Regions from separate parts of the Actinomadura meridiana genome, predicted to be linked through region 2. Evidence: predicted binding sites of a transcription regulator. Region 2 holds the regulator's gene; the other holds the start of a gene.

Region 1 (8,875 bases), on a different contig from region 2:
CTCGGCGCGATGAACTTCGGCGGATTGGGACGCACCACCCAGGACGAGGTCACCGCCATGGTCGACGCCGCCTTGGAGGGCGGGATCAACCTGATCGACACCGCCGACATGTACAGCCGGGGCGAGTCCGAGGAGATGGTGGGGAAGGCCATCGTGGGCCGCCGCGACGACATCGTGCTGGCCACCAAGGCGGGTATGCCGATGGGCGACGACCGCAACCATCAGGGAAGCTCGCGCCGCTGGCTCGTCACCGAACTGGACAACAGCCTGCGCCGACTCGGTGTCGACCACGTCGACCTGTACCAGATCCATCGGTGGGACCCGAGGACGAGTGACGAGGAGACGCTGTCGACCCTGACCGACCTGCGGCGCGCGGGAAAGATCCGTTACTTCGGCTCCTCGACATTCCCGGCGTACCGCATCGTCCAGGCCCAGTGGTCCGCTCAGGAGAACCACCTGGGCCGTTACACCACCGAACAGCCCAGCTACTCGATCCTTCAGCGCGGAATTGAGTCCCACGTGCTCCCCGTGACCGAGCAGTACGGCCTCGGCGTACTGGTGTGGAGCCCGCTGGCCTCCGGCTGGCTGTCCGGCGCGATCCGTGAGGGTAAGGAGATCACCACGAGCCGCTCCACGTTCATGCCGGAACGTTTCGACGTCACCGTCTCGTCCAACCGGGCAAGGCTCGACGCCGTCGAACAACTGGCCCACGTCGCCTCCGAGGCCGGTCTGACGCTGATCCAGCTCGCCCTCGGCTTCGTCACCGCTCACCCGGCCGTGACCAGCGCGATCATCGGCCCCCGCACAATCGACCACCTCAACTCCCAACTAGCCGCCGCCGACACCGTGCTCACCCCCGACGTCCTGGACGCCATCGACGCGATCGTCGCCCCCGGCGTCGACCTAGCCCCACACGAGAAGCACGACACGCCCCCGGCCCTACTAGACGCAGCCCTACGACGCCGCTAGCCACCCGAACCAACTAACGACCTCCACCGTCAAGGCGCCCCGCCCGCCCGCGCAGTGGGCAAAAGCCGCTCAGGACCACCCCAACACCACGTCCGACATCCCCACCTCCGCGACGGCCGGACACACCGCCCACGCCCCGCCCAAAGCCCTTGGCAGCCCATCCGCGCCACCTCACCAACCCCTCCCGCACACACCGCCCGCCCCCCGCCCCGAGCCCGTGACAGCCCATCCGCACACACCGCGTCCGGCGACTGTCGTCGACGACGAGATTGCGGGACGCGACCCCTGGGCTCCTCGCTGTTGGTTCACGTCGGGAGGGGGCGCACATGGGGTGTGTTGCGCACGTGCCGCCTGCTGTGCCCGCAGTTCGCAACTTCTTGGCCCGAGCCCGTTGTGTCGTCGGGGTCGCAGTGTTCAGAAGCCGCGCGGGAGGGGTGGGTTGCGGCGTGCGGGCCACGTGCGGGTGCGGTGCGTTCCCTGGTGCGGTGGCCACGGATACCTATCCGCATTCAAGGGCGGGAGCACTGCTTGGTCATGCTGGCCGGAGGTGGGGGGCGTTGAGGTGGCCTGTGGTGGTGTGCTGGCCTGGCGGCGTAGCGATGAGTCTGGGCACGGCCGGGGTCAGTACTGGTGAGGATTCCGTGGGGACGAGAGGAAGGGGCCTGTTGTGGCGAGATTTGTGACTATCGGATACGGGGACCGAGACGGCTACGACCGTACTGACGCGGCGGTGCGGGACGAGGCGCATGCGCATGACGCTCGCCTGCTTGAGGGCGGGGCGGTGGTCGGTGTCGCTGGGGCGCCTGTGCAGGTGCGTAACCACGACGGTGCTGGTGTGACTGTGGAGAGTGGCTCCTTCATGTCGGCGGGCCTTCCAGTGGCTGGGTTCGGAATCATCGAAGCCGCGTCCCTTGAGGAGGCCGTCCAACTCGTGTCCAAGACCCCGTGCGCGGTTGCGCAGGGTGTGGTCGAGGTCTGGCCGTTGCAGGAGGCGCCGTAGACCGCGGGGGCACGACGCACAGGTGCTGGTTACGCGGCTTGTTGCTGTCCGGGCGCCGTCAGTGTTGCTGGGTCGAACTGGCGGTGACCGTGGAGGCGGTGTTTGTGTCAGGCCATGCGCCTCTCACTGGCTGCGATCGGCGTCGCCCGTGCCGTGGCTTGTGCGGGCGGCTTGGCCGTGGTGCCGTGGTGAGCTGGGGCGGCGTGGGGCCTGTTGTTTGCGCTGTGGGCTGCCGGGGTTGTGCCATCGGGGCGCGGGTGGTGGAGCGGGGGCCAAGGGGTGGGGTCAGCAGGGGACTTCGGCGGTGGGGACTACTTCGGAGGTGCAGTAGCGGCAGCGGATGGCCTTGATGGGGATCTCGCTGAGGCAGTGGGGGCATTCGCGTTCGGTGGCCGCCTTGCCGCGGTCCATGCGCTCGATGAGCTTGGTCGTGGGCAGGACGACCAGGAAGTACACGATGGAGGCCGTGATCACGAAGGCGATCGCGGAGGTCACGAAGATGCCGTAGGGGAACTGGGTTCCGCTGATCGTGACGGACAGGCGGGTGTAGTCGGGCTTGCCGCCGATCAGTGCGATCAGGGGAGTGATGAAGGAGTTCGCGAAGTCCTTCACCAGACCGGCGAAGGCGGCTCCTACGACGAACGCGACGGCGAGTTCGACGAGGTTTCCGCGGAGGAGGAACTTCTTGAATCCACCCATGTCTACTCCAGTGGGATCGGGGGTGCGCGGTCAGGGTCGCGCAGGAACGGCTACGGATCGTAATGAACTCTCCCTGGGTTCGCCAAGTCGGGACTTGCCGTGTGACGTGGGGAATTGTGGATCTTGGGGCTTGGGGGGTCAGCGGGCAGTGATCGTCAGGGTCAGGGGTGCGCCTGCTCCGGCAAGGGCCGCCGACTGTGTTCGGTCGGTCGCCAGGATCACCAGGGCGCCCTCCTGAGGACGGTTCTCGTTGGGGGACGGGACGGCGAGTACCGGTACGGAGGAGACCACCAGGCGGGTGTGGCTCTCGGGTTGTGGTGCGTCCAGTGGGGTGGGTGAGGTGGTTGTCAGGACGTCGATGTGGTCGCCTGGGTGGAGGAGGCGGACGGCGTCGGCGTCGGACATGCGGACGGGGGTGGCGACGGTGTCGGGGCCGTAGCCGCGTAGGAGGGCGGCGCCGACGATGCGGGCGTCGGTGAGGGGTTCGCCTTGGCGCATGGGGCCTGCCAGGACGCGGCCGGTGGCGTTGGAGCGTAGGACGCCCGAGGGGACGGAGGCGGGCGGGAGACCCACCCGGCGCAGGTCGGACGGGGTGAGGGTCGTTCCGGCGGGCAGGTCGTGGGCGGCGGTCAGGATCGGGATGGTGGGCGGTGCGGCGGGGTGCAGGGCCAGCAGGGCGAGCCCTACGGCGGCCGCGGCGAACAGTGCCGCCAGCGGCCGTCGCAGGGGCGGTAAGCCGCGCGTCACGGGAGCTCCAGGGGGAGCGTGATGTCGTCCAGGACGTTCGGGCACGGGCAGGAGCGGTCGGTGGGCAGGGCCGTGACCACGTCGGCGACGAGGGTGCGGAGGCGGCCGATGTTCTCGCCGAAGACGCGGAGGACCTCGTCCATGGTGACGCCCTCGCCCTCCTCGATGCCCGCGTCGAGGTCGGTGACGAGGCACAGCGGGGTGTAGCAGAGCGCCAGCTCTCGGGCGAGGACGGCCTCGGGATGGCCGGTCATCCCGATCAGCGTCCAGCCCTGGTCGGCGAACCATCGGGACTCGGCGCGGGTCGAGAAGCGCGGCCCCTCGATGACGACCAGAGTGCCGCGGTCGACGGGATCCCAGCCGGAGGCTCGGGCGGACGTCACGGCGATGCGGCGCCCCGCCGGGCAGTACGGGTCGGAGAAGGAGACATGGACGGCGGCGCCGTGGTCGTAGTAGGTCTGCTCCCGTCCGGACGTGCGGTCGGCGAGCTGGTCGGGCACGGCGAGCGTGCCGGGGCCGTGGTCGGGGGTGAGGGAGCCGACGGCGCTCGGGGCCAGCACCTGCCGGACGCCGAGGGACCGCAGCGCCCACAGGTTGGCCCGGTACGGGATCCGGTGCGGTGGGAAGCGGTGGTCGCGGCCGTGCCGGGGGACGAACGCGACGCGGCGGCCCGCCAGTTCGCCGACCGCGATGGTGTCGCTCGGGGGCCCGTACGGGGTGTTGACCCGCACCTCCTCGATGTCGTCGAGGAACGAGTAGAACCCGGAGCCTCCGATGACTCCGATCTCGGCCGTGGGCTGGGAACCGGAACGCTGAGTGGACATGGCGCCGACATTAGCCACCCCGCCGCCGCCCCCGACACAGCCTCCGCCGATTGTGGATAACTCACGGAGAAGGGGCCCGGCGCCAGGCCGAGCCCCCTCCCTTCCCCGTCCCGGCCGAAGCCGGGGTCCTGTCAGCCGACCGGGTCGAGCACCTTGGGGTCGGCGGACGGCTGTTCCCGCTTGGCGAGGCGTCCAGGCGCCCAGATCCGGCGGCCCAGATCGTGGGACAGGGCCGGTAGCAGCAGGGACCGGACGATGAGCGTGTCCAGCAGCACGCCGAACGCGACCGCGAAGCCCATTTCGACCATGAACACCAGCGGCAGCGTGACCATGGACGCGAACGTCGCCGCCAGCACCAGGCCCGCCGAGGTGATCACACCGCCGGTGACGGTGAGCCCACGCTGGATGCCGCGGCGCGTGCCGAGCAACTGCGATTCCTCCCGGACGCGGTGCATCAGGAAGATGTTGTAGTCGACACCGAGCGCGACCAGGAAGATGAACGCGAGCAGCGGGAATCCCGAGTCGGTGCCCTCGAAGTCGAAGACGTGCTCGAAGATCAGCGCGCAGGCGCCGAGCGAGGCGAGGAACGACAGCACCACGGTGCCCATCATCAGCAGCGGCGCGACGACGGCGCGCAGCAGCAGCATGAGGATCACGAACACCACGCCGAGGACGATCGGGATGATCACCTTGTTGTCGCGGGTGGAGGCCCGTTTGATGTCGAGGGACGTCGCGGTCATGCCGCCGACCTTGGCGTCCGCCGACGGGATGGCGTGCACGCCCGTCCGCAACCGGTCGATGGTCGCGCGTGCCGCCTGGCTGTCGGCCGAGTCCTTCAGCGTCGCCTCATACTTGACCTGGCCGTTCGCCGTGATCGGTGGACCGACCTCGGCGATGCCGGACGTGCCGCGGACGGTCTCCGCTATCCGGTCGGACGCCGAGGCCTTGCCGATGACGACGGCCGGGGCGCCCGATCCCGCGGCGAAGTGCCGGGAGATGATCTCGGAGCCCTTGATCGAGTCGGGCCGTCCGGTGAACTGCCCGGCGTCCGAGAGCCCGTCCGCCTTGAGTGAGCCCAGGCCGAGGGTGAGGACGATCAGGCCGAGCATGGTGGCGGCCCAGAGCGCGCGCGGGCGACGTCCCACCATGGCGGCGATTCGGCTCCAGATGCCGTGTTCGGCTTCGTACGCCTCCGGCTCCAGGTACTTCGCGTCGTACCGGGGGATCAGTGGCCAGAACAGCCAGCGGCCGAAGATGACGAGGAGCGCGGGCAGGAGGGTCGTCATAGCGGCGAGGGCCGTGATGACCCCTGCGGCGGCCACCGGACCCATTCCGGCAGTGGAGTTCATCTCGGCGAGCAGCAGGCACAGCAGTCCGACGGCGACGGTGGCGGCGGACGCGATGAGCGCCGGGCCCGCGCGGTGCAGCGCGTACGCCATGGCCTCGTGCCTGTCCTCGTGCCGATGGAGTTCCTCTCGATAACGCGCGACGAGCAGTAGCGCGTAGTCGGTGGCCACTCCGAAGACAAGAACGGTGAGGATTCCAGCGCTCTGACCGTTGACGGTGAGGTCTCCGTACTTGGCGAGCAGATACACCATCGATTGGGCGAGCCCCAGCGCGAAGACCGCGCTCAGTACGGGGACGAACCACAGAACCGGACTGCGGTAGATGATGAGCAGCAGCACGATGACCACGCTGCCTGCGGCCATGAGCAAGAAGCCGTCGATGGTGTCGAAGACCTTGAACTGGTCGGCGGCCATTCCTGCGGGTCCGGCGACGTGCGAGGTCAGTCCGGGAGGTCCGCGCTTGGCTATGTCGCGTGCCCCGTCTACGGCGCCGGTGAAGTCCTCATCCGTGAGGGGTACCAGCGTCTGGAGGGCCTTGCCGTCCTTGGACGGGAACGGTCCCTGCGCCTTCTGCGCGCCGGGCAGTTTCTGGAACCCGGGGATGTCCGCGGCGGCCTTCGCACGGTCCTGGGCGGTGATTCCGCCGGAACGCTCGTAGACGATGACCGCGACCATCATCTCGTCCTTGCGGAACTGCTTCTCCAGCTCGACGACCTGCGTCGACTCGGCTCCGCCGGGGAGCCAGGCCGCCGCGTCGTTCTCCTCGACGTCGCCGAGCTTGCCGGCCAGCGGCCCGAGGGCGAGCAGCAGGACGATCCAGAGGGCCAGGACGGCCCATTTGGTTCGCCGTCCGGCGATGAGTCCGGCCAAACGGTGTGTCCGTGACCTGGGGGGAGCCGGGCTCTGTTCGCTCATGTTCCTCTCCTGTGCATCCTGTCCCGCCGATCCGGGCATATCGAGATATGTCGCGTTGAGTAGAATCTCTCGATCGTCGAGACATGTCAAGTAGTATCGCGAAATTCGCGCTACTTGGGAGAGGATGCGTGCGAACCGTCCCCCGTCCCCTCAATCGTCCGGGAACGTGCCAGAGCGCGCCTCCAGCGTGAGGCGGGAACCTTGCTACACCGTGAGGGGCACGAGTGTCCGCGCGGCTACCTCTTGAGATGTAGAAGCCGCACGTGAACTGAACATCCGCGTATCGAGGGCATGCCAAAGACCGGAGGGTGCGCCTGCCGGTTCGTGGGTCCGGCGGGCGGTCTCCGGTCGGACGGGTGGTCCGTCTGAGGTCAGGCGACCTTTTCGGAGGACGAGGACGAACTGCCGGAGGACGAGGAGCCGCCACCAGACGAGTCGCCACCGGACGAGGTCGAAGACGACGACGAGGAAGAGGAGTCCGACTTGGACGACTCACTGCTCGACGACGAGGTCGTGGACGAGGCTCCCGACGTCGAACTCTTGCCGGAGCTACGACTGTCGGTGCGGTAGAACCCGGAACCCTTGAAGATGATCCCGGCCGCCGAGAAGACCTTGCGGAGCTTGCCCTCGCACGCCGGGCACTCGGTCAGCGCGTCGTCGCTGAACTTCTGCACGACCTCGAGAGGCTCGCCGCACTCGGTGCAAACGTACTGATACGTCGGCACGGTTCCTCCTCGCTGACTCAGCCCGGCGGTCCCGGACTGGCACTCAGTGTTAACGACTGCTAATGGTACCGATGCTTGGAACAGGAATCGCCCCCGGCCTGTTCCCACGGCCGATCATCACCCGATCACCGCCCGATCACCACTCGATGATCGGCCGTGGGCCAGGATGTCAGGTTCCGGTCTCTCCGAACCAGCCCGCCAGGCGACCCTTGCGGCTGACCGCGCGCAGACGGCGTTCGGTGGCGTCGCGTACGGCGGCAGTGGTCACGACCAGCAGGGTGTCACCCGCGTGCAAGGGCGTGGTGGGTTCCGGCACGAAGCTGGACCCGTTCCGCACAACGAGCGTGACGGACGCACCAGGCGGCAACCGAAGCTCGAAAATCTCGACGCCGCTCAGCATGGAGTCGGACGGTATCCGGACTTCCAGCAGGTCGGCGTGGAGTTCCTCCAACGGCGCCGCTTCCACGTCCAGTTCCCGGGTCTGCTGGTCGCTCTTCAACCGGCACAGGCGCGCGGCCAGCGGCAGCGTGGGGCCCTGGATGAGCGTGAACACCACGACGATGTTGAAGACGATCGCGAACAACCGACCCGCGCTCTCCACGTCCTGCACCATCGGGATGGTGGCGAGGACGATCGGGACGGCCCCACGCAGCCCCGCCCAAGACGCGAACATCTTCTCGCCCCACGACAGCTTGAACCCGATCGTGGAAAGCACGACCGACAGCGGGCGGGCGACCAGCAACAAGACAGATCCGATGACGAGCGCGGGCACGATCTGGCCAGGAAGCTCGCTGGGGGAGGCGAGCAAGCCCAGCATCACGAACAACCCGATCTGGGCGAGCCAGCCAATGCCTTCAGCGAAGCCACGTGTAGCGGGACGGTGCGGCAGCCGCGCGTTGCCTAGCACGACCGCACTGACATACACGGCGAGGAACCCACTGGAATGAAGCAGCGTCGCCGCGCCATAGGAGGCGACCGTCAACGACAGAACCGCGATGGAGTAGAGACCGGACGCGGGCAACGCGATGCGGCGCAGACCCTGTGCCCCGAGCCACCCGATCGCGATGCCGATGATCCCGCCCGCGACCAGCTCGTACACCATCACGCCAAGGAGTTCGGCGAGGTTGGGCGCGGCGGTGTGCGCGCTGAGCGTCACCACGATGATGACGACGGGCGCGTCGTTGAAGCCGGATTCGGCCTCCAGCAGCCCGCTCAGCCGCGACGGCAACGGCAGCCGTCGCAGTACCGAGAACACGGCCGCGGCGTCGGTCGGGGCGAGCACGGCGGCGAGCAGGAACGCGGGCCGCCAGTCCAGGCCGACCAGCCACATGGCGGCGCCCGCGACCACGCCGATGCTGATCAGCGTGCCGATTGTGGACACGCTGAGCGCCGCGGGCACCGAGGGCCGGACGTGCCGCCAGCTGGTGGTGACGCCGCCCTCGGCGAGGATCAGGACGAGGGCGGCCAGCCCGAGCGTCTCGGCGAGCTCGACGTCGTCGAAGCTGATGTGGGCGGGGCCGGACTCGCCGATGAGAAGGCCGAGGCCCATGTACGCCAGCAGGGTCGGCAGGCCGGCCTTGTGCGACAGCCTGACCGCGACGATGGCGCAGAGTACGAGCGTGGCCCCGAGGAGTAGCCAGATGTCGAGAT
Region 2 (8,875 bases):
ATCATCGCCCGGGAGAACATCCGCGCCATCCGCAAGGACGTCCTCGCCAAGTGCTACGGCGGCGACATCTCCCGCAAGCGGAAACTGCTGGAGAAGCAGAAGGAGGGCAAGAAGCGGATGAAGACCATCGGGCGGGTGGACGTCCCGCAGGAGGCCTTCGTCGCGGCCCTGTCCACGGGCGGCGAGCCGGGCGACAAGAGCAAGAAGTAGCCGCCCGACCCTCGGCCGCGCCCTGGGGCGCAACTACTTCTTCAGCAGTGGCCAGGCCACGACGGACGGCACGCGCCGGAACTCACCGCGGTTGGCGGCCCGTCCGGCGTAGACGAGGAAGAACATCACGACGGCCGTGAAGATCAGCGGCACCCAGATGAGCAGCCCGATGGCCAGCGACAGCAGGCCGAAGACGAACCAGACCGCGATCGCCGCGATGCTCATGTTGAGGCCCTGCACCGCGTGCCTGCGCGCGAACGGCGAACGCGCCTTGCCGACGTAGACGACGGCGGGCGCGACGGCGCTGACGACGAACTGGCCCACGTACGCCATCAACGACCACGTCTTTTCCTCGTCGGTGACGGGACCGGTGTGGTCGGGCATCTGGGGGGCGTTACCGCCCTGCTGTGGCTGCTGCTGCCAGCCCGAGCCGCCGGGCTGCTGTGGCGGAGGCTGCTGGCCCTGCTGTTGACCCTGTTGCTGGCCGGGCTGCTGCTGCCACATGTTGTTTCCGGGCTGCTGCCACGGGGCCTGCTGTTGCCATCCGGGCTGCTGCCCCTGGCCGGGCGACGGGGGAGGCCCGTGGGCCATGGCGGACGTCCTCTCCTGGTGCGCCGTGCGAGCTATGGACGAATTGTATGACTCCTTCGACGCGCCCGGAGTTCGTAAGGTTTCCCGCGATCCCCGGGCCCGTGGCCGTTTCGCGCCACGGGCCCGGTTCACGCGATCCAGGACAGGACGGAATCAGGGACGCCACACCACGGCGGACGGCTTCTCCCGCGTGACCGCCACCGAGCCCTTCCAGCCGATGGACGAAGACTGCGGCAGGTACGAGTCGTCCAGGAAGAACCCCCGGTTGAGGGACGTGACCGTGGCCGGTGCGCCGTTGTCCCCGACCCCGATCGGACGGCGGAGCGCCTCGATCGACGCGATGTCGGCGACCGTCGTCCCAACCGGCAACTCGACGGTGGTCGCGACGGCGCCGTCACGGTCGATCGACCAGGTCGGCTGGTCGTGGTCGGACCTGTAGAGCGTGGACGGGTCGTCCTTGAGGCGGACGCCGAGCGCCACGCCCGGCACGGAGCCCGACCCCGTCGGCGAGCCGGTCTTCTTGTCGAACTCGACGAAGAGGTAGGTGCGCTGGTCGCCGACCTCGCGTGTCGCGGGGTCGGAGGGCGACTCGATCTTCCCTTCGCGGACCATCTCCTGTGCCGCGATGCGGTACGTCCAGGGCTCGCGGTCCATGACGACCTCGCGGGCGCGGCCGTCCGGGCGCGTCGGGGACGCGTCGAGCAGGAACCGCAGCGGCGACTTCGGCGTGATCACGTCGCACATGTTGTTGTTGGACGTGCACGTTTGCAGCAACGGATGGTCGCCCTCGTACCGCCCGTGGAACTTGAGCGTCTGGTGCTCGGGCGCCTGGTACACGCCGGTGTCGTCGACGCGGTTCCCGGAACGGTCCACCTCGACCCGGTAGATCCATTCGATGTCGGTGGTCCGGCCCCAGCGGGCCATCAGCGCGGGCGTGTCGGTGCCGCCGTCCTCGTTGCTCCACACGACCGAGTACTCGAGGATCCGGTGGCCGGGCGCCGCGGCGGCCTTCGTCTCGTGCCAGGCGACGAGTGGGGTGTCGGTGGTGGAGTTCTGGTACGGGTTGCCGAGCGAGCCGAGCGTCCTTCCGACGACGATCGGCGCGTGCCGCAGGGCGACCGCGTCCGCGCCCCCGGACGGCACCTCGACGCGGGGCCGCCGCAGGGTCACGCGGCGGGCGGTGGCCGCGCTGCCCTTCGCGAACCGCAGCGCGACCTTGTGCCTGCCCGGACGGACATGCCCGAGGCCGAGGCTCCGGGCCACCGGCTCGGACGACGGGACGACGAGGTCGGTCACGTGCCGTCCGTCCACCGAGATCGCCACGACGGCGGATTCGGCGCCCTTCCGAGCCCAGGAGACGCCCGGCGCGGACGCGGCGAAGGAGATCACTGCCTCCCCGTCCCGCCGGGCGGTGAACGACAGCGACTTCGTGGACCCGTTCCGTTGGACGTTGATCACGCCGGGGGCGGCGGACGCGGGGGAGACGGTGAGGAGGAGGGGAGCGCCGACGACGGCGACGCCTGTCAATGCGAGTACGGCCTGACGAGCACGTTTTCCCATGATCAGCGAAGTTAGGCAGCGTGTCTTGCGCGCCGGTGAAGTCCAGGCCCCGCGCAGGTGTCGGATTCATGAGGCCCGACCCGCTCTGACCGGGCAGGACGGGGCAGGGGCTTGGGCAGGGCAGACTTGAGGCGTGCCCTCGACCCTTCCTGATGGCGATCCCGTCCCCGCGGACGGCACGTTGCCCAGCCGCTCCCTCGACGGCCTTGGGACGCGCCCTTTCGCGTTCTACGTGCATGTCCCGTTCTGCGTGACGCGGTGTGGCTACTGCGACTTCAACACCTACACCGCGACGGAACTCGGACCGGGAGCGAGCCGCGACACCTACGCCGACACCGCCATCGCGGAGGTGCGGATAGCCCGTCGCGTCCTGGGCGACGTGGACCTGCCCGTCGAGACGGTCTTCGTCGGTGGCGGCACTCCCACACTGCTACCGCCCGAGGATCTAGGACGCGTCCTGGACGCGATCGACAAGGAATTCGGGCTCGCGCCGGGCGCGGAGGTCACCACGGAGGCCAATCCCGAATCGGTGGACGAGTCCTATGTGGGAAGGCTGCGCGAAGCCGGTTTCACGCGCGTCTCGTATGGCATGCAGAGCGCGCGCGAGCATGTTCTGGCCGTCCTGGAGCGCAGCCATACGCCGGGCCGCGTCCCGCAGGTGGTGGAGTGGACGCGCAAGGCCGGATTCGAGCACATCAACCTCGACCTCATCTACGGCACGCCAGGGGAGACCCACGCCGACTGGAAGGGCTCCCTGGAGGCGGCCCTGATGGCGGAGCCCGACCACGTCTCGGCGTACGCGCTCATCGTCGAGGACGGCACCCGCCTGGCGGCACAAGTACGGCGCGGCGAGTTGGCCGCCCCCGATGACGACGCCATGGCCGACCGCTACCTGATCGCTGACGAAATGCTGTCCGCGCACGGCCTGCACTGGTACGAGATATCCAACTGGGCCACCGGACCGTCCGCCGTCTGCCGCCACAACCTGCTCTATTGGACGGGCGCCGACTGGTGGGGCGTCGGGCCGGGCGCGCACAGCCATGTCGGCGGCACCCGCTGGTGGAACGTCAAGCACCCCGCCGCCTACGCCACCCGCCTCGCCGAGGACGTTTCCCCCGCGCACGCCAGGGAGATCCTGGACGACGACGACCGCCGCGTCGAGCGGATCATGCTGGAACTGCGGCTCGCCGACGGCTGCCCGTCCACCCTCCTGGACGACACCGCCGCGCGGCGGGCGATCGACGACGGGCTGATCGAGCCCGTCCCCTACGAGCGGGGCCGCGCGATCCTCACCCGACACGGACGGCTCCTCGCCGACGCCGTCGTCCGAGACCTGGTCTAACGCGAAACCCGCTCGCCTAGGGGGCTCTAGGGGACTGTCACAAAGTCGATGAGTTCTTCGACCCGTCCCAACAGGGCGGGCTCCAGATCCGCGTAACTGTTGACCGAAGCCAGAATGCGTTTCCAAGCCGCACCCGTGTTGTCGCCCCAACCCAGTTCGGCGATGACGCCCTCCTTCCACGGGATGCCGCGTGGGACGCGCGGCCAGGCGCGGATCCCCACCGACGCGGGCTTGACCGCCTCCCAGATGTCGATGAACGGATGCCCCGTGATCAGGACGTGCGGCGACGACACCCGCGCCGCGATCCGGGACTCCTTGGAGCCGTCCACCAGATGGTCGACGAGGACGCCGAGGCGGCGGTCGGTGTCAGGGCCGAACTCCTCGACGATGGGGGGCAGGTCGTCCACGCCTTCGAGGTACTCCACGACGACGCCCTCGACCCGCAGGTCGTGGCCCCAGATCTTCTCGACCAGCTCCGCGTCGTGGACGCCCTCCACGTAGATGCGGCTCTCCTTCGCCACCCGGGCCCGCAGCCCCTGGACGGCGATCGACCCGGACGCCGACCGCGCCCGCCCGCGCGACGCCGCGTCCGGCGGCGCGGGCCGGACGAGCGTGACCGGTTTTCCGTCGATCAGGAAACCCGACTTGGTCAGCGGGAACACCCGCCGCTTGCCGAACCGGTCCTCCAGCGTGACGCCGGTTTTGTCGCAGCCGACGACCGCGCCGCAGAACCCGCTGTCGGGGTCCTCGGCGACGAGCCCCGGTTCGGCCGGGACCTCGGGGATCTGGCCCTTGCGCGGCCGACGCCAGTCACCGGCCAGCACGTCGTTTCCATAGTTCTTACTCCGCACGGATCCGCACATTAACCCGGACGGACGCCCAGGTGGCGTCGTCCCTCGTCTCCCGGCGTGGCGCGAACGGCCACGGGTCGCCCACGGGTCGCCCACGGGTCGCCCACGGGGCGGCCACCGGACGGACGGTCGGCGCGAATCGGTGGCGGAGTCCAAGGAGATAAGATCGCGCAGCCGTACGGGTCCGGGCGGACCCTCCAGAGTGCGGCCTCCGGGCCGTACACTTGGCACTCGGGAGCAAGGAGTGCCAGTCGGTGCGGTGACGCTCACCGGACCGGCCGCCCGGCACGGCGGGGCGGTCCGAGCCGACCGCTCGGGCCCGGCGGGACGAAGGAGGTGATCGGGTGCTGGACGACCGGAAGCTCGCGGTCCTGCGCGCCATCGTGGAGGACTTCGTCTCCACCAACGAACCGGTGGGCTCCAAGGCCCTGACCGACCGGCACAACCTCGGGGTGTCCCCGGCCACCATCCGCAACGACATGGCGGTCCTGGAGGAGCAGGGGTACATCACCCAGCCCCACACCAGCGCCGGGCGCGTCCCCACCGACAAGGGCTACCGGCTGTTCGTCGACCGGCTGTCCACGATCAAGCCGCTGTCGGTCGCCGAGCGCCGCGCGATCGAGACGTTCCTGTCCGGCGCCTACGACCTCGACGACGTCGTCGGCCGCACGGTGCGGCTCCTCGCGCAGCTCACCCGGCAGGTCGCCGTCGTGCAGTACCCGTCGCTGACCCGCTCGTCGGTGCGGCACGTCGAACTCGTCCCGGTCGCCGAGGGCCGGTTGCTGCTCGTCCTGATCACCAACACCGGGCGGGTGGAGCAGCGGGTGATCGACGTCCCGCCGCACGGCTCCGGCGGGTCCGGCGGGCCGTCCGCGCAGAGCAAGCCGGACGCGCTCTCGGAGGAATCGATCGGGCACCTGCGGGCGTTGCTGAACACGTGTCTCGACGGGCTCGGTCTCGGCGACGTCCCGACGGCGCTCGTCGACCTGCCGAACAAGGTGACCCCCGACGAACGGCCGCTCGCGGCGGCGGTCCTGTCGGTGCTGCTTGAGACACTGGTCGACAAGCACGAGGAGAAGATCGTTTTCGCGGGTGCGGCGAACCTCGCCGCAGTGGACTTCTCGCAGAGCCTGCGGGACGTCCTGGTGGCGCTGGAGGAGCAGGTGATCCTGATGCGGCTGCTCGGCGAGACCGGCGACTCCTCTAAGGTTACGGTGCGGATCGGCACCGAGAACCCCGACCTGGGGCTCCGGTCCACCTCGGTCGTCGCCGCCGACTACGGCGTGGGCGACCTCACCCTGGCCCGGCTGGGAGTGCTCGGGCCTACACGCATGGATTACCCCAGCACGATGGGAGCGGTACGGGCAGTGGCACGCTACGTGGGACAGATCCTGGCGGGGTCGTAAGTGGCCAACGACTACTACGCGACCCTGGGCGTCCGGCGGGACGCCAGCCCCGACGAGGTCAAGAAGGCCTATCGGCGGCTCGCGCGGGAGCTCCACCCGGACGTCAACCCGGATCCGGAGACCCAGGACAGGTTCAAGGAGATCACCCAGGCGTACGAGGTGCTCTCCGACCCGAAGAAGCGCGAGATGTACGACCTCGGCGCCGACCCGTTCGCGCCGAGCGGCGGCGCGGGCGCCGGCGGGTTCGGCGGCGCCGGGTTCCCGTTCAGCGACATCATGGACGCCTTCTTCGGCACCGCGGCGTCCCGGGGCCCCCGGTCCAGGGCGCGGCGCGGCCGCAACGCGACGCTGCGGGTCGAACTCGACCTGAGCGAGACCGCGTTCGGCACGACCCGCGAGCTGTCCATCGACACCGCGGTCGCCTGCACCAGCTGTGAGGGCTCGGGCTGCGCGCCCGGCACCCACCCCGACACGTGCGACACCTGCCACGGCCGGGGCGAGGTCCAGCAGGTCCAGCGGTCGTTCCTCGGCCAGGTCATGACGGCCCGGCCGTGCCCCGCGTGCGGCGGGTTCGGCTCGGTGATCCGCAACCCGTGCACCGAGTGCTCCGGCGAGGGCCGCGTCCGCACCCGCCGGACCGTCAAGGTCAAGATCCCGGCCGGGGTGGAGAACGGCATCCACATCCAGCTCGCCGGGGAGGGCGAGGTCGGCCCCGGCGGCGGCCCGCCCGGCGACCTGTTCCTGGAGATCGTGGAGAAGGCCCACGCGATCTACGAGCGGGAGGGCGACGACCTGCACTGCACGGTCGAGATCCCGATGACGGCGGCGGCGCTCGGCACCAGCGTCAGCATCGAGACCCTGGACGCCACCGAGAGCGTCGACATCAAGCCCGGCACCCAGTCCGGGCAGGTCATCACGCTGTACAACCGGGGCGTCCGGCATCTCAACGAGAGCGGCCGCGGTGACCTGATGATCCATGTGAACGTGGAGACGCCGAACCGGCTCGACGAGGAGCAGGAGGAGCTGCTGCGGCGGCTCGCCACGCTGCGCGGCGAGGAACGTCCGCCCGGCAAGTTCGCGCCGGGCCAGCGCGGCATGTTCTCCCGCATCAAGGACGTCTTCAACCAGCACTGAAGAGCGGCGGCGGAGGCCTACCAGGAAGGACTCCGCGGCCCCTCCAAACACGGTGATTAGGGATTCCGCATGAGCCCGCCGGTGTTCCTCGCCGGGACGGACGCGCTGGAACGCGGCAGCGTCGTCCTCGACGGCCCCGAGGGCCGGCACGCCGCGACCGTGCGGCGGCTACGGCCCGGGGAGCGCGTCGACCTGACCGACGGCGCGGGCCTCCTCGCCGAATGCGTCGTGACCGCCGCCGACCGGGCGTCCCTCACGCTGGACGTGCTGGCCCGGCACCGGGAGCCGCCGCCCGTGCCGCGCGTCGTGGTCGTCCAGGCGCTCCCGAAGGGCGACCGGGGCGAGCTGGCGGTCGAGACCATGACCGAGGTCGGGGTGGACGAGATCGTCCCGTGGTCGGCGGCGCGCTGCGTCACCCAGTGGCGCGCGGAACGCCGCGCGAAGGCCCTGGCCCGCTGGCGCGGCACCGCACGTGAGGCGGGCAAGCAGGCGCGCCGCGGCCGCCTCCCCGAGGTCGCCGACCTCGCGTCCACCGACGAGGTCGCCAAGCGGGTCGCGGCGGCGTCGCTGGCGGTCGTCCTGCACGAGGAGTCGGACGCGCCGCTCAGCGCGATGGCGCCGCCCGCCGACGGCGACATCGTGGTCGTCGTCGGCCCCGAGGGCGGGATCACCGACGAGGAACTGGCGCGGTTCACCGCCGCCGGTGGGCGTCCCGCCAGGCTCGGCCCGACCGTGCTGCGCACGTCGACGGCCGGAGTCGCGGCCGCCGCTGTCCTGATGACGGCCACCGGCCGCTGGTGACGGCGGCCCCTGGGGGCCGGGGGAGTGAGCTGGGGAAGGCGGGTCAGGAACCGTCGCCGGTTCCGGTGCCCTGCCCGCCGGTGGTCCGCGCGGGCTCGCTCGTCGTGGACGGCGTCGGCTGGTCGGTCGGGTCGCCCGGGTCGGGCGTCGCGGGCGTGGTGGCGGGCGGCGTGACGGTCGGCGTCTGCGAGGGCGACTCGCTCGGGCAGGGCGTGGTCGACGGCGCGGGCGTGGCGTCCGCGGCGGACGAGGCGGCGGCCGTCGGCGTCCCCGACGGCGGGATACGGCAGGCGGAGATCCCCGGCGAGACGGTGACGCTGGGCGACATCGAGCCGCTCGGCGAACCGGACGCGCTGTTGCCGGGCGACGCCGGGTCGGGGAACTGCGGGTCGCCTCCGGCGTCCGTGCGCTCCCCGCCGGGCGGATTCTGCCCGTCGCCGGCCGGGCCGTTGTTGCCGACCGACTGCTGGATGAGGTCGATGGTCTGGGGGGCGGTCACGCCCAGCCCGGCGATCACCGTGGCGGCCGCCACGGCGAGGACGGGACGTGCCCAGTTGACGGTGAAGCGGTCGATCCCCAGCCCGTAGCGGGAGGGGCCGAACCGTCCGAGCCCGAACCGGCGGCCGTGACCGCCCGAAATGCGGGCCCGGATGCGCTCCAGGCCGTCCCCCTCGGGGTTGACCGTCTCCGCCTCCGCGTGCAGGGCACGGCGGAGGATCTCGCCATGCTCGTCGTCGGGGTCGGTGGTCATGAGAACTGCTCCAGGACGTTGCGTAGCGCGGTCATGCCGCGCGCCGTATGGCTCTTCACGGCACCGCGGGAGATGCCCATCGCGTTGGCGATCTCCGCTTCGGACAGATCGGCGTAGTAGCGCAGGACGAGCGCCTCCCGCTGGCGTGCGGGCAGCCGGGACAGGGCGTCGATGACCGCCGACCGCTCCAGCTCGCCGATGGCCCCGGCCTCCGCGCTCGGCGCGTCCG

Evidence for each region. Region 2 encodes HrcA, which represses chaperone genes, less so after heat shock. Its sites were predicted from a motif close to TTGGCACTCTCNNNNNGAGAGTGCCAA; they were not measured.
Region 1: the regulator HrcA is predicted to act here: its motif matches at 7,262-7,288, upstream of ABD808_RS03385 (FmdB family zinc ribbon protein).

Annotation. Positions count from the first base shown of each region.
Region 1 covers NZ_BAABAS010000003.1:410,312-419,186, reverse strand. Annotated here, with positions in the region: gene ABD808_RS03415 (aldo/keto reductase) at 1-969, shown strand, start outside; gene ABD808_RS03410 (YciI family protein) at 1,637-1,969, shown strand; gene ABD808_RS03405 (MscL family protein) at 2,255-2,668, opposite strand; gene cpaB (Flp pilus assembly protein CpaB) at 2,807-3,415, opposite strand; gene ABD808_RS03395 (S-methyl-5'-thioadenosine phosphorylase) at 3,412-4,239, opposite strand; gene ABD808_RS03390 (MMPL family transporter) at 4,371-6,500, opposite strand; gene ABD808_RS03385 (FmdB family zinc ribbon protein) at 6,872-7,225, opposite strand; gene ABD808_RS03380 (potassium/proton antiporter) at 7,395-8,875, opposite strand, start outside.
Region 2 covers NZ_BAABAS010000005.1:352,993-361,867, forward strand. Annotated here, with positions in the region: gene lepA (translation elongation factor 4) at 1-210, shown strand, start outside; gene ABD808_RS10890 (magnetosome magnetite crystal formation protein family) at 244-801, opposite strand; gene ABD808_RS10895 (hypothetical protein) at 955-2,361, opposite strand; gene hemW (radical SAM family heme chaperone HemW) at 2,495-3,703, shown strand; gene ABD808_RS10905 (DUF3097 domain-containing protein) at 3,730-4,554, opposite strand; gene hrcA (heat-inducible transcriptional repressor HrcA) at 4,899-5,960, shown strand; gene dnaJ (molecular chaperone DnaJ) at 5,961-7,094, shown strand; gene ABD808_RS10920 (16S rRNA (uracil(1498)-N(3))-methyltransferase) at 7,164-7,895, shown strand; gene ABD808_RS10925 (hypothetical protein) at 7,939-8,646, opposite strand; gene ABD808_RS10930 (SigE family RNA polymerase sigma factor) at 8,643-8,875, opposite strand, start outside.